Regions from separate parts of the Allobosea sp. NPDC055332 genome, predicted to be linked through region 1. Evidence: predicted binding sites of a transcription regulator. Region 1 holds the regulator's gene; each other region holds the start of a gene.
What was found. Region 1 encodes PhoB, which activates phosphate uptake and scavenging genes when phosphate is short. Its sites were predicted from a motif close to TGTCATNNANCTGTCAT; they were not measured.
Positions count from the first base shown of each region.

Region 1 (3,434 bases):
CGACCTCGGCGCTCGACCCGATCTCGACCGGCAAGATCGAGGACCTGCTCGAGCAGCTGAAGAGCGACTTCACCATCGTCATCGTCACCCACAACATGCAGCAGGCGGCGCGCATCTCGCAGTACACCGCCTTCATGTATCTCGGTGAGGTCATCGAGTTCGACGCGACCAACACCATCTTCATGAACCCGCACAAGAAGCAGACGCAGGACTACGTCACCGGCCGCTTCGGCTGAGTCCTCAGCGTCGGCCAGCTCCAAAGGATACGCCCCGATGTCCGACCATATCGTCCGCTCCTACGACGCCGATCTCGAAGGCCTGCGCCGCAGCCTCGCCGAGATGGGCGGCATGTCCGAGCGCATGCTCGGCGACTCCACCGTCGCGCTGGTCCGCCGTGACACCGCGCTTGCCCAGAAGATCATCAGTGCCGACCAGCGTCTCGACAACCTCCAGCGCGAGGTCGAGGAGAAGGCCGTCCTGACCATCGCCCGGCGTCAGCCGCTGGCGAACGATCTGCGCGAGCTGATCTCGGCGATCCGCATCGCCGCCGACATCGAGCGCGTCGGCGACCTCGCCAAGAACATCGCCAAGCGCGCCGTCGCGATCTCCGGACAGTTCTCGCCGCCGCATCGCGCTGTCGTCGGCCTCGAGCATATGAGCCGCCTGGTCCAGGCCCAGCTCAAGGACGTGCTCGACGCCTATGCCGCCAGCAACGAGCAGAAGGCGATGGAAGTCTGGCGCCGCGACGACGAGATCGACGCGCTCTACACCTCGCTGTTCCGCGAGCTTCTGACCTATATGATGGAAGATCCGCGTAACATCACCTTCTGCACGCACTTGCTGTTCTGCGCCAAGAATGTCGAGCGCATCGGCGACCACACCACCAATATCGCCGAGACCATCCATTACCTCGTCACCGGCCAGTCCATGGATGAAAGCCGGCCGAAGCTCGACACCACCAACATCCTCGTCGACCTGCCGGCAGCCAATGGCTGAACCGGCGGGCGCTTGAACGGACGCTGACATGCCCGCACGCATCCTGATCGTCGAGGACGAGGAGCCGCTCACCCTGCTCCTGCGCTACAATCTCGAGGCCGAGGGCTTCGAGGTCGATAGCGTGGCGCGCGGAGATGACGCCGAATTGCATCTGCGCGACCATACGCCGGATCTCGTCCTGCTCGACTGGATGTTGCCCGGCCTTTCCGGCATCGAGCTCTGCCGGCGCCTGCGCACGCGCCGTGACACAGAGCGCGTGCCGATCATCATGCTGACCGCCCGCGGCGAGGAGACCGAACGTGTGCGCGGCCTCGCCACCGGTGCCGACGATTATGTCGTCAAGCCGTTCTCGCTGCCCGAGCTGATCGCCCGCATCCAGGCGCTGCTGCGCCGCGCCAAGCCCGGCCATGTCGCCGGCCTGCTCGCCGCCGGCGATCTCGAACTCGACCGCACGACGCGGCGCGTCCGCCGCGCCGGCGCCGAATTGCATCTCGGCCCGACCGAGTTCCGCCTGCTCGAATTCCTGATGCAGGCGCCGGGCCGGGTCTATTCGCGGGCGCAACTGCTGGACGCCGTCTGGGGGCGCGACGTCTACATCGACGAGCGCACCGTCGACGTCCATGTCGGGCGGCTGCGCAAGGCGATCACCCCGGCCAATTCCAAGGATCCGCTGCGCACCGTGCGTGGCGCCGGCTATGCCTTCGACGAGACTTTTGCGCGCGGCTGACGGTTTTCGTCAGCGCGGTGCGGCGACGATGATCGCTGCGCCGGCGAGGCAGAGCGCTGCGCCAGCCAGATCGTAGCGGTCCGGCGGGACCTTCTCGACCAGCGTCATCCAGGCCAGCGACGCCACGATGTAGACGCCGCCATAGGCGGCGAAAGCGCGCCCGGCGGCGGGGCTGTCGACCAGGGTCAGCAGCCAGGCGAAGATCGCGAGCAGGATCAGGCCCGGCAGCAGCCACCAGACCGGTTTGTCCAGCTTCAGCCAGGCCCAGAAGGCGAAGCAGCCGGCGATCTCCGCCAGCGCCGCGCCGAGATAGATCGCGAATGTCGTCATGCGCGCCTGTCCGATTACCAGCCTGGCCCGAAGGCCTCGGCCAGCCGGGCGAACGCCGGACGATAGGCCTCCGATGCCAGCGGTGTCAGCGATTGGGCCTCATCGAAGCAGAACCAGCGGATTTCGCTGTGCTCGTCATTGGTGATCTCAGGCGCACGGCCGGTCCACTGGCTCACCGTGAACAGGTGCCAGAGCGCGGGTGTGATGCCGTCCGTCTCGGTCGTCTCGATGGTCTCGAAGTGGCGGAAACCCGTCGGTGTGATGCCGATTTCCTCTTGGAGTTCGCGGACTAGGGCCGCCTCGGCGGTCTCGCCCGGCTCGACGTGACCGCCGACCGTGTCCCAGCAGGACGGCCGGTTCCGGCGATGTGGCGATCTCAGTCCCAGCAGGAGCAGCCCCTCCTTGATCGGCAGGGCACATGCATACTCGATCGGGTGAGCGGCGGCGGTGTCCATGGATGCCTCATGCATCAAGCCTGTCCGACGACAAAAAAGCCGGCCCAAAGGCCGGCTTCTGTAACCTTTTTATCGAGAGGCGTCGTTACGCGCGGATGGCCTTGCGGTCGCGGCGGCGGTCGGCCGCCGGCTGGTAGGCGATACGGGCGTGATAGGCGCAATAGGGCAGGCCGGTCGCGCTGCGGCCGCCGCAGAAGCGGAACTCCGGCGAGGTCGGGTCGCCCATCGGCCAGCGGCACATGTATTCGCGCAGCTCCATGATGGTGACCCGCTCGGAGAACGGCACGACCACGTCCTCGGATGGGGCTGGCGCGCGCGCGACCTGCGCCTCGGCTTCGATCTCGGGCGAAAATTGCGGGGCGAGCGCCGTGTTGCCACGGGTCAGCCCGGCGCCGCCATTGCTGTGATGACCGGCCGGGTGGCTCGGCGGACGGGCAGCGGGCTTGCGCGGGCGTGGCGTGGCCGACCCCGGGCTCTTGGCCCGGCCGGAGAGGCCAAGGCGATGCACCTTGCCGATAACGGCATTGCGCGTGACATTGCCGAGCTCGGCGGCGATCTGGCTCGCGCTCAGGCCGTCATTCCAGAGCTTCTTGAGCAGTTCGACGCGTTCGTCGGTCCAGGCTCCGGCTTCGGTCATGGAATTGCACCTGTCTTCGTTATGCCCCGCCAGCAAGCCGGCGCGGCATAGGGAGAGATCATGGCGGAATCCGATACCGGCAGCGCCCGTCGCTAAACGGAAGCCGTTACGCCCGGAACTGACGATACTGGAGACGCCGCACGAGATGTCGTATCTGACGAGAAAGACCATACAAGATGGCCTGACTCAGCCACAAGAGTCGCCGAATCCTAATTCGGCTTTTCCCCAGCCAATCGCTGCAGACGGCCGGCCGGTGAGTCTAATTGGCAACGCTGCCGCGAGGGCAGGC
Region 1 covers NZ_JBSHMO010000005.1:294,902-298,335, forward strand. Annotated here, with positions in the region: gene pstB (phosphate ABC transporter ATP-binding protein PstB) at 1-236, shown strand, start outside; gene phoU (phosphate signaling complex protein PhoU) at 274-996, shown strand; gene phoB (phosphate regulon transcriptional regulator PhoB) at 1,025-1,723, shown strand; gene ACWIGM_RS26905 (YnfA family protein) at 1,733-2,053, opposite strand; gene ACWIGM_RS26910 (NUDIX hydrolase) at 2,068-2,508, opposite strand; gene ACWIGM_RS26915 (GcrA family cell cycle regulator) at 2,594-3,145, opposite strand.

Region 2 (3,434 bases), on a different contig from region 1:
GCTCGTGCTCGCGACGCCAAGCATGCGCGGCATCTCTACGAGCTTGGCGTCAACGACGCCGTGCCGGAGACGATCGAGGCCAGCCTGCAATTGTCGGAAGCGGCGCTGGTCGGCCTCGGCGTGCCGATGGGCCTCGTCATCGCCTCAGTCCACCAGCGCCGCGACGACTTCCGCAGCGAGCTCAAGCCGGCGAGCGCGCCGCAGCCGGCACTGCCGCGGCATAAGCGGTCACGGCGGCTGTGACACCGCGCGCCTGACCCGAATTCTAGGCGAATTCCTTCCGCTCCGCCGGCTCCAGCCTTACGGATAGCGTCGTCGAAGCCGGCGCCAATTCGGGCCGTACCGCCTTGCCTGCGGCTGCTGCCTGCATCGCGCGACGCATGTGGCCGTAGAACTGCTCGGCACTGCTGTGCCAGCTGTGACGCTGGGCGAGTTCGAGCCCGGCCTGGCGCGGCAGTCGCAGGGCCGAGAGCGCGGCCTGGCGTAGATCCTCGTGCAGCACCGCCGCCTCGCTGCCGGCGAAGACGTCGCTCGGCCCCTGCACCGGGAAGGCCGCGACGGGCAGCCCGCTCGCCGCCGCCTCCAGCAGCACGATGCCGAAGGTGTCGGTCAGGCTCGGGAAGACGAAGACGTCGGAGGAGGCATAGATCGCCGCCAGCTCCTCGCCCTCGCGCGCGCCAAGGAAATGCGCCTCGGGGAAGGCGCGCTTGAGGTCGGCACGGGCCGGCCCGTCACCGACCACGACCTTGCTGCCGGGCAGCCGCAGCGACAGGAAGGCCTCGAGGTTCTTCTCGACCGCAACCCGGCCGACGCTGAGGAAGATCGGCCGCGGCAGGTCGAGCACGCTCTCGGTCCGCGGATGGAACAGCGAGAGATCGACGCCGCGCCCCCATCGCAATATGCGCTCGAAGCCATGGGCGTGCAGCTCCGCCTCGACCGTGGCGGTCGAAACCATCACGCCGGCTGCCGGTCCGTGAAAGCGGCGCAGGAAACGATAGCTCCAGCTCTCGGGGATCGGCCAGCGCGCCGCGACATATTGCGGGAAGCGGGTGTGGTAGCTCGTGGTGAAGGTCCGCTTCTGGGCGAGGCAGACGGCCCGCGTCAGCCAGCCGATCGGCCCTTCCGTCGCGATATGGATATGGTCGGGGCCGAACTCGGCGATGCGTTTGGCGATGTGCCGGCGCGTCGCCAGGGCGATGCGGATGTCGGGATAAGACGGCAGGCCGACCTGCCAGAAGCCTTCCGGCGTCAGCATCTGCGGGGTGACGCCGAATTCCGGCGCCGCCTCGACCATCCGCTCCAGCGAGCGCACCACGCCGTTGATCTGCGGGCGCCAGGCGTCCGTCGCGATCAGGACGCGCATCACGCCGCCTCGACGAGGCTCGGCACTGGCGCAGGGCGGGCCGTCGTCGGAGCCGGCAGAGCCGGCTTCTCGCCCCTCAGCCGGTGCTGTGGCCAGCGCACGATCTCGAAGCGGCCATCGTCGTGCTCGACCACCGCCGTGCAGCTTTCGACCCAGTCACCGGTGTTGATATAGGTCAGCCCGTCGATGTCGCGCTGGGCGGCATGGTGGATGTGGCCGCAGATCACGCCGTCGGCCTTGTGCCGGCGCGCCTCGTCGGCGAGGCACTGCTCGAACTCGCCGATATAGTTCACGGCGTTCTTGACCTTGTGCTTGGCCCAGGCCGAGAGCGACCAATGCGGCAGGCGAAGGACGCGGCGGACCTTGTTGATGCCGTGATTGAGCACGAGCGCGATCGTGTAGGCCCAGTCGCCGAGCAGCGCGAGCCATTTGGCGTTGCGCACGACGAGATCGAACAGGTCGCCATGGATGACGAGCATGCGCTTGCCGTCGGCGGTCTCGTGGACGATGTCGTCGACCAGCGTGATGCCGCCGAACTGCAGGCCGGTATAATCGCGCAGGAAGTCGTCGTGATTGCCGGTAACGTAGATCAGCTTGGAGCCCTTGCGCACCTTGCGCAGCAGCTTCTGCACCACGTCATTGTGGGATTGCGGGAAGTACCAGCCGCTCTTCAGCCGCCAGCCGTCGATGATGTCGCCGACCAGATAGATCGTCGGCGCGTCATAGGCACGCAGGAACTCCAGCACGAGATCCGCCTGGGCTCCGCGCGTGCCGAGATGCAGGTCCGAGATGAAGATGCTGCGAACCTGCTTGGCGTCGCTGTCGTCGCTCATACCCGCCGACCCGTCCTGTTGCGATGCCTCCGGCGTGTGTCTGATTTGCACTACGCTTTGATGACGCGGCGGGAAAACCGTGCTTTGCCTGCCGGCACAGGAACGGACCTTTCCGGGAGACGACAATGGATCTGGGTATCGCCGGCCGCACGGCCATCGTTTGCGCCTCCAGCAAGGGACTGGGCCGAGGCTGCGCCCAGGCGCTGGCCGAGGCGGGCTGCACCGTCGTCGTCAACGGCCGCGACGCCAAGACGCTGGAGGAGACCGCCGCTGCGATTCGGGCCAGCACTGGCGCGACCGTGATCGCCGTCGTCGCCGACGTCGCGACCAAGGCTGGGCAGGATGCGCTGCTCGCCGCCGCACCCAACCCCGACATCCTCGTCAACAACAATGGCGGCCCGCCGCCCAAGCCGTTCCGCGAGGTGACGCGCGAGGGACTGCTCGAAGGCGTGGCGCAGAACATGGCGACCCCGCTCGAGCTGGTGCAGCGCGTCGTCGACGGCATGATCGAGCGGCGCTTCGGCCGCATCGTCAACATCACCTCGGCGAGCGTGCTCACCCCGCTGACCGGGCTCGACGTCTCCTCCGCCGCCCGCGCCGGCCTCACCGCCTTCCTCGCTGGCGTGGCTCGCGAGATCGCCCATGCCAACGTCACCATCAACAACATCCTGCCCGGCGTGTTCGATACGGACCGCATCAAGACCGCGACCAACAAGGTCGCCGAGATGCAGGGCATCAGCATCGAGGAAGCGACGAAGCGGCGCCTCGCGGCCGTCCCGGCCGGGCGCTTGGGCACGCCCGACGAGTTCGGCAAGCTCTGCGCCTTCATTTCCAGCGCCCATGCCGGCTACATCACCGGCCAGAACTTCCTGATCGACGGCGGCTCGTTCCGGACGAACTTCTGACAACAGGCTGGCCGGGACGCCTCAGGGCGCCCCGGCTTTCACCCCCCAGAGCCAAACTGAGACCGATGACGATCGCCTATCGCCGAGCCATTCCCGAGGACACGCCAGCCTGCGTCGTCCTGCGCGGCAGGACGCGAGAGAACGCCTTCTCGGTCGAGCGCCTCGCCGAAGCGGGCGTCACGCTCGAGAGTTGGCGCGCTGCCATCGCCGACGGCAGCCTGCCCGGCCATGTCGCGACCGAAGACGGCAGAATCGTCGGCTATTGCTTCGGCGAGCGCGAGACCGGCGAGATCGCCGTGCTGGCGCTGCTGCCGGAGCATGAAGGCCAGGGCG
Region 2 covers NZ_JBSHMO010000001.1:371,336-374,769, forward strand. Annotated here, with positions in the region: gene ACWIGM_RS01915 (cation:proton antiporter domain-containing protein) at 1-243, shown strand, start outside; gene ACWIGM_RS01920 (glycosyltransferase family 4 protein) at 266-1,363, opposite strand; gene ACWIGM_RS01925 (UDP-2,3-diacylglucosamine diphosphatase) at 1,363-2,196, opposite strand; gene ACWIGM_RS01930 (SDR family oxidoreductase) at 2,322-3,101, shown strand; gene ACWIGM_RS01935 (GNAT family N-acetyltransferase) at 3,167-3,434, shown strand, end outside.
Region 2: a site for PhoB is predicted at 2,246-2,262, ahead of ACWIGM_RS01925 (UDP-2,3-diacylglucosamine diphosphatase). Genes of this name have one in related genera too.

Region 3 (3,434 bases), on a different contig from region 1:
GCGCGCAGCAAGAGGTTCTGCGTCGGCTTCTCCTTGCGCTCCGGCGCGCCTTCCGAAGCGAGCCAGAAGCCGCCGCCGGGGCGCGTCGCGATCCCCTCGAGATCATAGGAGGCCGGCTTGCCGTCCTTGGTCACGGTGATGGCGCCGGTGATCATTGCCGGCTTCTTCGTGGCGTCGATCTCGAGGATGCGCGAGGGCGTATAGGCGCTGTCGGTGACGCTGAAGAGCCGGCCCGGCAATTCGGGATGGGCGGCGAGACCCGAGAGTGCACCCCAGCCGAGCGGGGCGCCGTCGACATCGGCCGAGACGATGGTCGGGTAGGTGGCCGGGCCCTCGCTGCGCTCGTAGATCGTCACGGCCGAGCGCGGCCCGCCCTTCTCGCCAAGGTCAGCCTCGGAGGCGCTGACGAAGAGATTGCGCTGCGGGATGGCGAGCAGCCCCTCCGGCGCGATGCCGCTCGGCAAGGCCTGCAGGAAGCGCGGAGCCTTGCCCGACCCCTCGTCCTTGAAGACGAGGACGAGCGAGGCGCGCTCGAGCCCGACGAAGAACAGGCGCTCGCCATGATAGGTGCCGACCTCGATCCCCTCCGGCTCGCTGCCCTTGGCGGCCGAGCGGCGCTCGGGATAATGGCCGAGGCGGATGGCGATGTGGTCGACCATGTTGCCGGAATCGAACTCGACCGTGCCGTCCTTGCGGAAGATCGTGAAGCCGCGCGAGCCGCCCTTCCAGTCACCCTCATTGGCGGTGACGAAGCGGTCATTATCGAGCCAGCGCACCGCATCGGGCTCGCGCGGAACGCCCTTCAACTCCTCGGTCGGCTTGATCTGGCCGTCGCGGGTCTTGTCGATGGCCTTGAGGTCGACGGTGCCGGCCGGGAAATGCGCGACGAGCTTGCCGGTCTTCGTATCGACCACGGCAAGATGGTTGTTCTCCTGCAGCGTCACCACGGCGAGGCCGTCCTGGTTGACGTCGACGAATTCCGGCTCCGGATCGGTCGGCTCGACCGCGGCGATGCCGGTGAGATCGACGATCTGCCTTGTGGCGCAGTCAGCCTCGCCGTCCTTGATGCCGATGAGGGTGAGATTACCGGCTGGGAGCTGCGGCAGGTCGCCCTTGTTCAGCTTTTCATCGCGCTCGTTCTCGATGACGATGGCGAGCTTGCCCTTGTCCTTGGTCAGCGTGATCGAATCCGGCTGGCCGCCGAGCTCGCATTTGGCCGAGACCTGCTTCGTCCTGAGGTCGATGGTGGCGAGATGGCCGGCCGGTTCCTTGAAGTTGTCGCCGGAGCTGACGACGACGGCGAAGGCGCGCTCGCCGAGGATGACGACCGAGGTCGGCTCACCGCCAACCGGGATGAAGCCGGCAGGCTTGGGCGCATTGGCGGTGGTGATGTTGATCAGACCGATCGCCTTCTGCTCGGCGTCGGTATAGGCGAGCAAGGTGCCGGCCTCGTTGGCGGCGATGATCTCGGACACCGTCTTCTTCGACGGATCGCGATCAGCTGGCAGGTTCAGCGGCACCTGGAAGGTGGCGATGCGGTTGAAGTTCGGCTCGGCCAGCGCCGTGCCGCCGGCGAGGAGCGTCGCGAGAGCCGCAAGGACAAGGGGTTTGCGCATTGGGACGGTCCTGTTCCGCAGGGTGGGGAGGCAGGCCTTCCGGCTAGTGAGCACAGACGACAGTTTCGTGACAAGCCGTCGCAAAGCAAACGCCGCCGCGGGGGAGCCGCAGCGGCGTGATTGGGGAAAGAGGCTGGTCAGCGCAGCGTGGCTTCGGCTCCGGCGATATCGGAAACCGACTTCTTCAGGCCGATCACTTCGAGCTCGGTAACGACGGCGACCGCCACGGCCTGGGCCAGGACGAAGGCGATGCCGAGCGTGGTCGGCGCGAACCAGCCGGCGACCAGGATCAGCACGCTGTCGGCGACCCAGAGGATGTTGACGCCGATCACGGCGTAGATTGCGAGTCGCGGCAGGCGCGTCCGGCTGGCGAAGAACGCCAGCGCGGCAGCGCAAGGCAGCAGCACGAGGCCGGCGCCGCGCAGGAATTCCGCCGGGAAGCCGAGAAGCCCGGAGAGCGCGCCGGCGCCAACACTGAGCAGCAGGCCGGTCGCGGCGCAAGCGGCAGCGTCGAGGGCGAGGGCATTGCGCAGGAAACGCGAGGACTGGATGAAGGCCATGGCTGTTCTCCGATCGGCCGCCCTGTCGTCGGGCAGCGGTTGCTGATGGAGGCCATGCTGACGAAAGCCCGGCGGCCGGTCGATTAAGCCAGAGGTAATTGGACGACAGCCCGTCCGCGGCTAGCTTGCCTGCCATGAACAAGCACCAGCAGCCCACGATCGGGCATCTCATCCGCGACTGGCGCCAGCTGCGCCGTCTCAGCCAACTCGACCTCGCGCTCGAAGCCGAGATCTCGCAGAAGCATCTCAGCTTCGTCGAGAGCGGCCGCTCGGTCCCGAGCCGTGACATGGTCCTGCTGCTCGCCGAGCATCTCGGCGTGCCGCTGCGCGAGCGCAACGCGCTCCTGCTCGCCGCCGGTTACGCACCGGTCTATCTCGAACGCTCGCTGGAGGATCCGAGCCTCCAGGCAGCGCGCGGCGCGATCGACCTCCTGCTCAAAGGGCACGAGCCCTACCCCGCCGTCGCCGTCGACCGGCACTGGACCCTGCTCGCGGCAAACAGGATGATCGCACCGATGCTCGCGGTCGTCGAGGATGCCGACCTTCTGCGCCCCCCCGTTAACGTGCTTCGGCTCAGCCTGCATCCGCGCGGGCTCGCCCCGGCGATTGTCAATCTTACGGAGTGGCGCGGCCACCTGATCGCAAGGCTACGCCAGCAGATTCGTGCCACTGCCGATCCGCTGCTCGCCGAGCTCCTGACCGAATTGCTGAGCTATCCCGTTCCGGCTGCGCCTACGGGCAGGGGCAAAGCGCAGGAGGAGGCGGAGCCGCCGATCGTCGTGCCCCTGAAGCTGCGGCTGGGCGAGACCGTGCTGTCGCTGATCTCGACCACGACCGTGTTCGGCACGCCGGTCGACGTCACCTTGTCCGAGCTGGCGCTGGAGACCTTCTTTCCGGCCGACGAAGCGACAGGTCAGGCGCTACGGGCGATCGCGGCGAGCGTTGCGCCCGCCTCCTGATGGACGGAACCAAAGCCGGGCCGTGACGTTCTCCCATCCGAACCGGCGCCGAGGCGCCGATCACGGATCACTCTGAAAGGAAAACGTCCATGGGCAGCACGACCGACAAGATCAAGGGCATGGCCAATGAAGCCGCCGGCAACGTCAAGCAGGCCGCCGGCAAGGCGCTGAACAAGCCCGGGCTGCAGGCCGAGGGCATCGCGCAGGAGCGCAAGGGCGAGGCCCAGCAGGCTGTCGGCAAGGCCAAGGACGCGGTCAAGAAAGTGGTCGACAAGGCCTGACCTGCGGGTCGGCCTCCG
Region 3 covers NZ_JBSHMO010000002.1:1,404,233-1,407,666, forward strand. Annotated here, with positions in the region: gene ACWIGM_RS15340 (esterase-like activity of phytase family protein) at 1-1,616, opposite strand, end outside; gene ACWIGM_RS15345 (hypothetical protein) at 1,754-2,176, opposite strand; gene ACWIGM_RS15350 (helix-turn-helix domain-containing protein) at 2,311-3,135, shown strand; gene ACWIGM_RS15355 (CsbD family protein) at 3,225-3,416, shown strand.
Region 3: a site for PhoB is predicted at 1,673-1,689, ahead of ACWIGM_RS15340 (esterase-like activity of phytase family protein). Genes of this name have one in related genera too.

Region 4 (3,434 bases), on a different contig from region 1:
GTCAGCCGCGTGGACGCCGGAGTTGGCGTCGAAGGGCAGATTGCCCTGCTTGCGGGTGGCGAGCGGACCGGTGCAGTCCTTCTCGTTGGCGATGTTGGTCTTGCCATCCGGGCCCTTCACGGCCGGGACGCGCTCGCCGTCGAGATAGGGCCGGCCGGTGTCGCAGGTGTCCGGGTAGCTGCCGAAGGCGACGGCGAGGCGACGCGAGGTGTCGACCTTGGTCGGGTAGCCGTCCGCGTCACGCGGGCCGTAATTCGGCGGCAGCGACTCGTTGTAGGTGCCGAGCTTGTCGCGCAGCAGCTGGCCGGGACGATCATCGTCATAGGTGCCGATGATCGAGATCGGATGGGCGTGGTCGGGCACGACGATGATCAGCGTGTCGTTGCGATCGCCGGCGAAGTCCTTGGCGGCCTTGACGGCGTTGTCGAGCATGATCGTGTCGAACACCGCGCGCTCCCAGTCGAGCGAGTGGCTGTATTTGTCGATGCGGGCCGATTCCACCATCAGGAAGAAGCCGTCCTGGGCGCCCTTGAGCATCTCGATCGCGGCCTTGGTCTGCTCGACCACGTCGGGCTGATCGGGGAACTTCGAGATCGAGCCCTTCTTGGCGAGGCGCAAGTCGAAGGCGCCGTCGATGTTCGAGGTGTTGTAGAGGCCGAGCATCTTCTTGGCGCCACCGGAAACCGCGGCGTTCATCTCGGTCTTGGTGGTGGCGAGCGCATAGCCCGCTTCCTTGAACTTGGCGATGAAGTCGAGATCGTCGGTGCGCTTGGTGCCCGGGGTCGACTTCGGCAGGAAGTTCGGCGAGCCACCGCCCATGATCACGTCGGGCTGCACGTCGAAGAACATCTTGACGATGTCGTTGAAATCCGAGCGGCGGCGGGTATGGGCGACCATCGCGGCCGGGGTCGCGTCCTCGATCTCGGAATTGGTGACGACGCCGATCGCCATGCCGGCACGCTTGCGCTTGATCACCTCGGAGATCGTCTCGACCTTGGGATGGTCGAGGGTCAGGGCGTTCTTGGCGCAGTAGATACCGAGCGCGTTGACACAGGATTTGTGGCCGGTGGTGTAGGCGCTGGCGGAGTTGGCGCTGTCGGTGACGATCGAGTCGGTGCCCGAGGTCGAGATCAGCGCCATGTTCGGCATGTCGTCGATGGCGAGCTCGCCGCCATAGAGGCCCTGCTCCCAGCCCTTCGACAGAATGCGCGCCGCGGTGCGGTGCGCGACCGAGAGGCCGTCGCCGACGAAGAGGATGACGTTCTTGGCCTTGCGCTCACCGGTCGCGTAGACGGTCCAGTTGACGGTCGCCTTGTCGTTGCCCTGCGTCGCCTCGACGACATATTGGCCGGCCGGCAATTGTGCGCCGCGCAGCCAGAGCGCCGAATGCTTCTGGCCTTCCTCGTTCTGGACGAACTGGACCTCGCGGCCGAAGGCCTCGGCGACGGGCTTGCCGTTGATCGTGACCTTGACGTCGGCCGATGTCGGCGCGTTGGGGAACTCGACCTTGAAATCGAAGCGCGAGCCTTCGAGGATTTCGGCGCGGGTCAGCGGGTAGATGGTCTGTGCCGTTGCCGGCGCCACGCTGGCGAGCATCGCCGCCGCCATCAGCCAGGTTCGCTTCTGCATGATCTTCTCCGCCCCATGGGAAAGCTCGGTCGCCGGAGCGTTAGGAGTGCTAGATGACAGTATGATTACTGCGGTTTCAGTCAAAATGGTACGTTATAACACTTCATTATTGTCGAGTCGGTGGCCTGGAATTTCGAACCTGCCAGTCGCATAGCGGCAACGAACTGTAACAGCGCCTGTGCTACGCCCGCATCGCGAAGGGGAGATGCAGCATGAGCACCGCGAGCGATGCCCGTTTCTGGGACAAGTCCTCGAAGAGCTACGCCAGGTCGCAGATCTCGGACCAGGCCGGATACGAGCGCACGCTGGAGCGGACGAGCGGGCTGTTGAAGCCGGACGACAGCGTGCTCGAACTTGGCTGCGGAACCGGCACGACGGCGCTGCGGCTGGCGGGCGGGGTCGATAGCTATCTCGGGACGGACATCTCCGCCGGCATGATCGCCATCGCGCAGGAGAAGCTCGCTGCGAGCCCGATCGCGGCCCTCGCCTTTCGCGCCGCAACCGCCGAGGCGCTCGCTTCCGAAGCCGCGCGGTTCGATATAGTTCTCGGCTTCAACTATCTCCATCTGGTCCGCGACCTCACCGGCACGCTGCGCAGCATCCATGCCCTGCTCGCGCCCGGCGGTGTGTTCATCTCCAAGACGCCCTGCCTCGGCGACATGAATCCGCTGATCCGGCTCGCCCTGCCGCTCATGCAGATCATCGGCAAGGCGCCCTATGCCGGCGTCTTCAATGCGCAGGAGCTGAGCGGTCTCATCGCCGCGGCGGGCTTCGAGATCCTGGGCACGGAACGGCACGCGAGCAAAGGCAAGGACAGCCGGCCTTTCATCATGGCGCGCAAGGCATAGGGGTGCGGCCGGGGTCGAAGGGAGCAATCCCCACGCACTCGCGTTTCAATCCAGACGGGTCGGTCAAGCGTAAGCTTCATCCTGACAACTGCTGACACCCAACGTCCTTATCAGCCCGTCCACCGCTTGAGGAAACGCCGAAAGGGACACCGCCATGCTGACCTTCTACCACTCGCCGCAGTCGCGCTCCTTCTCGATCCTGTGGCTGCTCGAGGAACTCGGCCAGCCCTATGAGATGGAAATCGTCGACATCCGCGCCGAAGGCGGCCCGCCGGAAAGCTATCGCGCCATCCAGCCGCACAAGAAGGTGCCGGCGATCGTCCATGACGGCACCACCGTCACCGAACGCGCCGCGATCTGCCTCTATCTCACCGAGCAGTTCCCCGAGGTTGGGCTGGCGCCGGCCGTAGGCGATGCCAACCGCCCGGCCTTCCTGACCTCGCTGGTCTATACCGACGCTGTGCTCGACCCGATCATCGCGACCTCGATCCACAAGTTCAAATACGAGGCGCGCGGCTTCTCCTTCGGCTCCCATGCCGACACGGTCGCCAATCTCGCGAGGAAGCTCGGCGAGCACCCCTACGCCGCCGGCGAGCGCTTCACCGCCGCCGACACCCAGCTCGGCGCCGGCATCCATTTCGGCATGAACATCGTCGGCGTGCTGCCGCGCCTGCCGGTGTTCGAGGCCTATATGGGCCGGATGATGGAGCGGCCGGGGCTGCAGCGGACCCTGCAGAAGGACGGCACGCTCGAGCCCGGCCAGGTGCCCTGATCAGTCTTCCTTGAAGCCGTAGTCGGGGATGCCCTGCTCGTTGCCGTAATATTTGTACGGCAGGAACTTGCCCGACATGCTGATCCTGACCCGATCGCCTTTGGGGTTCGGCTCGCGTTCGAAGGCGATGTTGAAGTCGATCGCCGACATGATGCCGTCGCCGAACTCTTCCTCGATCAGCGCCT
Region 4 covers NZ_JBSHMO010000001.1:1,116,685-1,120,118, forward strand. Annotated here, with positions in the region: gene ACWIGM_RS05775 (alkaline phosphatase) at 1-1,629, opposite strand, end outside; gene ACWIGM_RS05780 (class I SAM-dependent methyltransferase) at 1,842-2,477, shown strand; gene ACWIGM_RS05785 (glutathione S-transferase family protein) at 2,632-3,249, shown strand; gene cynS (cyanase) at 3,250-3,434, opposite strand, start outside.
Region 4: a site for PhoB is predicted at 1,683-1,699, ahead of ACWIGM_RS05775 (alkaline phosphatase). Genes of this name have one in related genera too.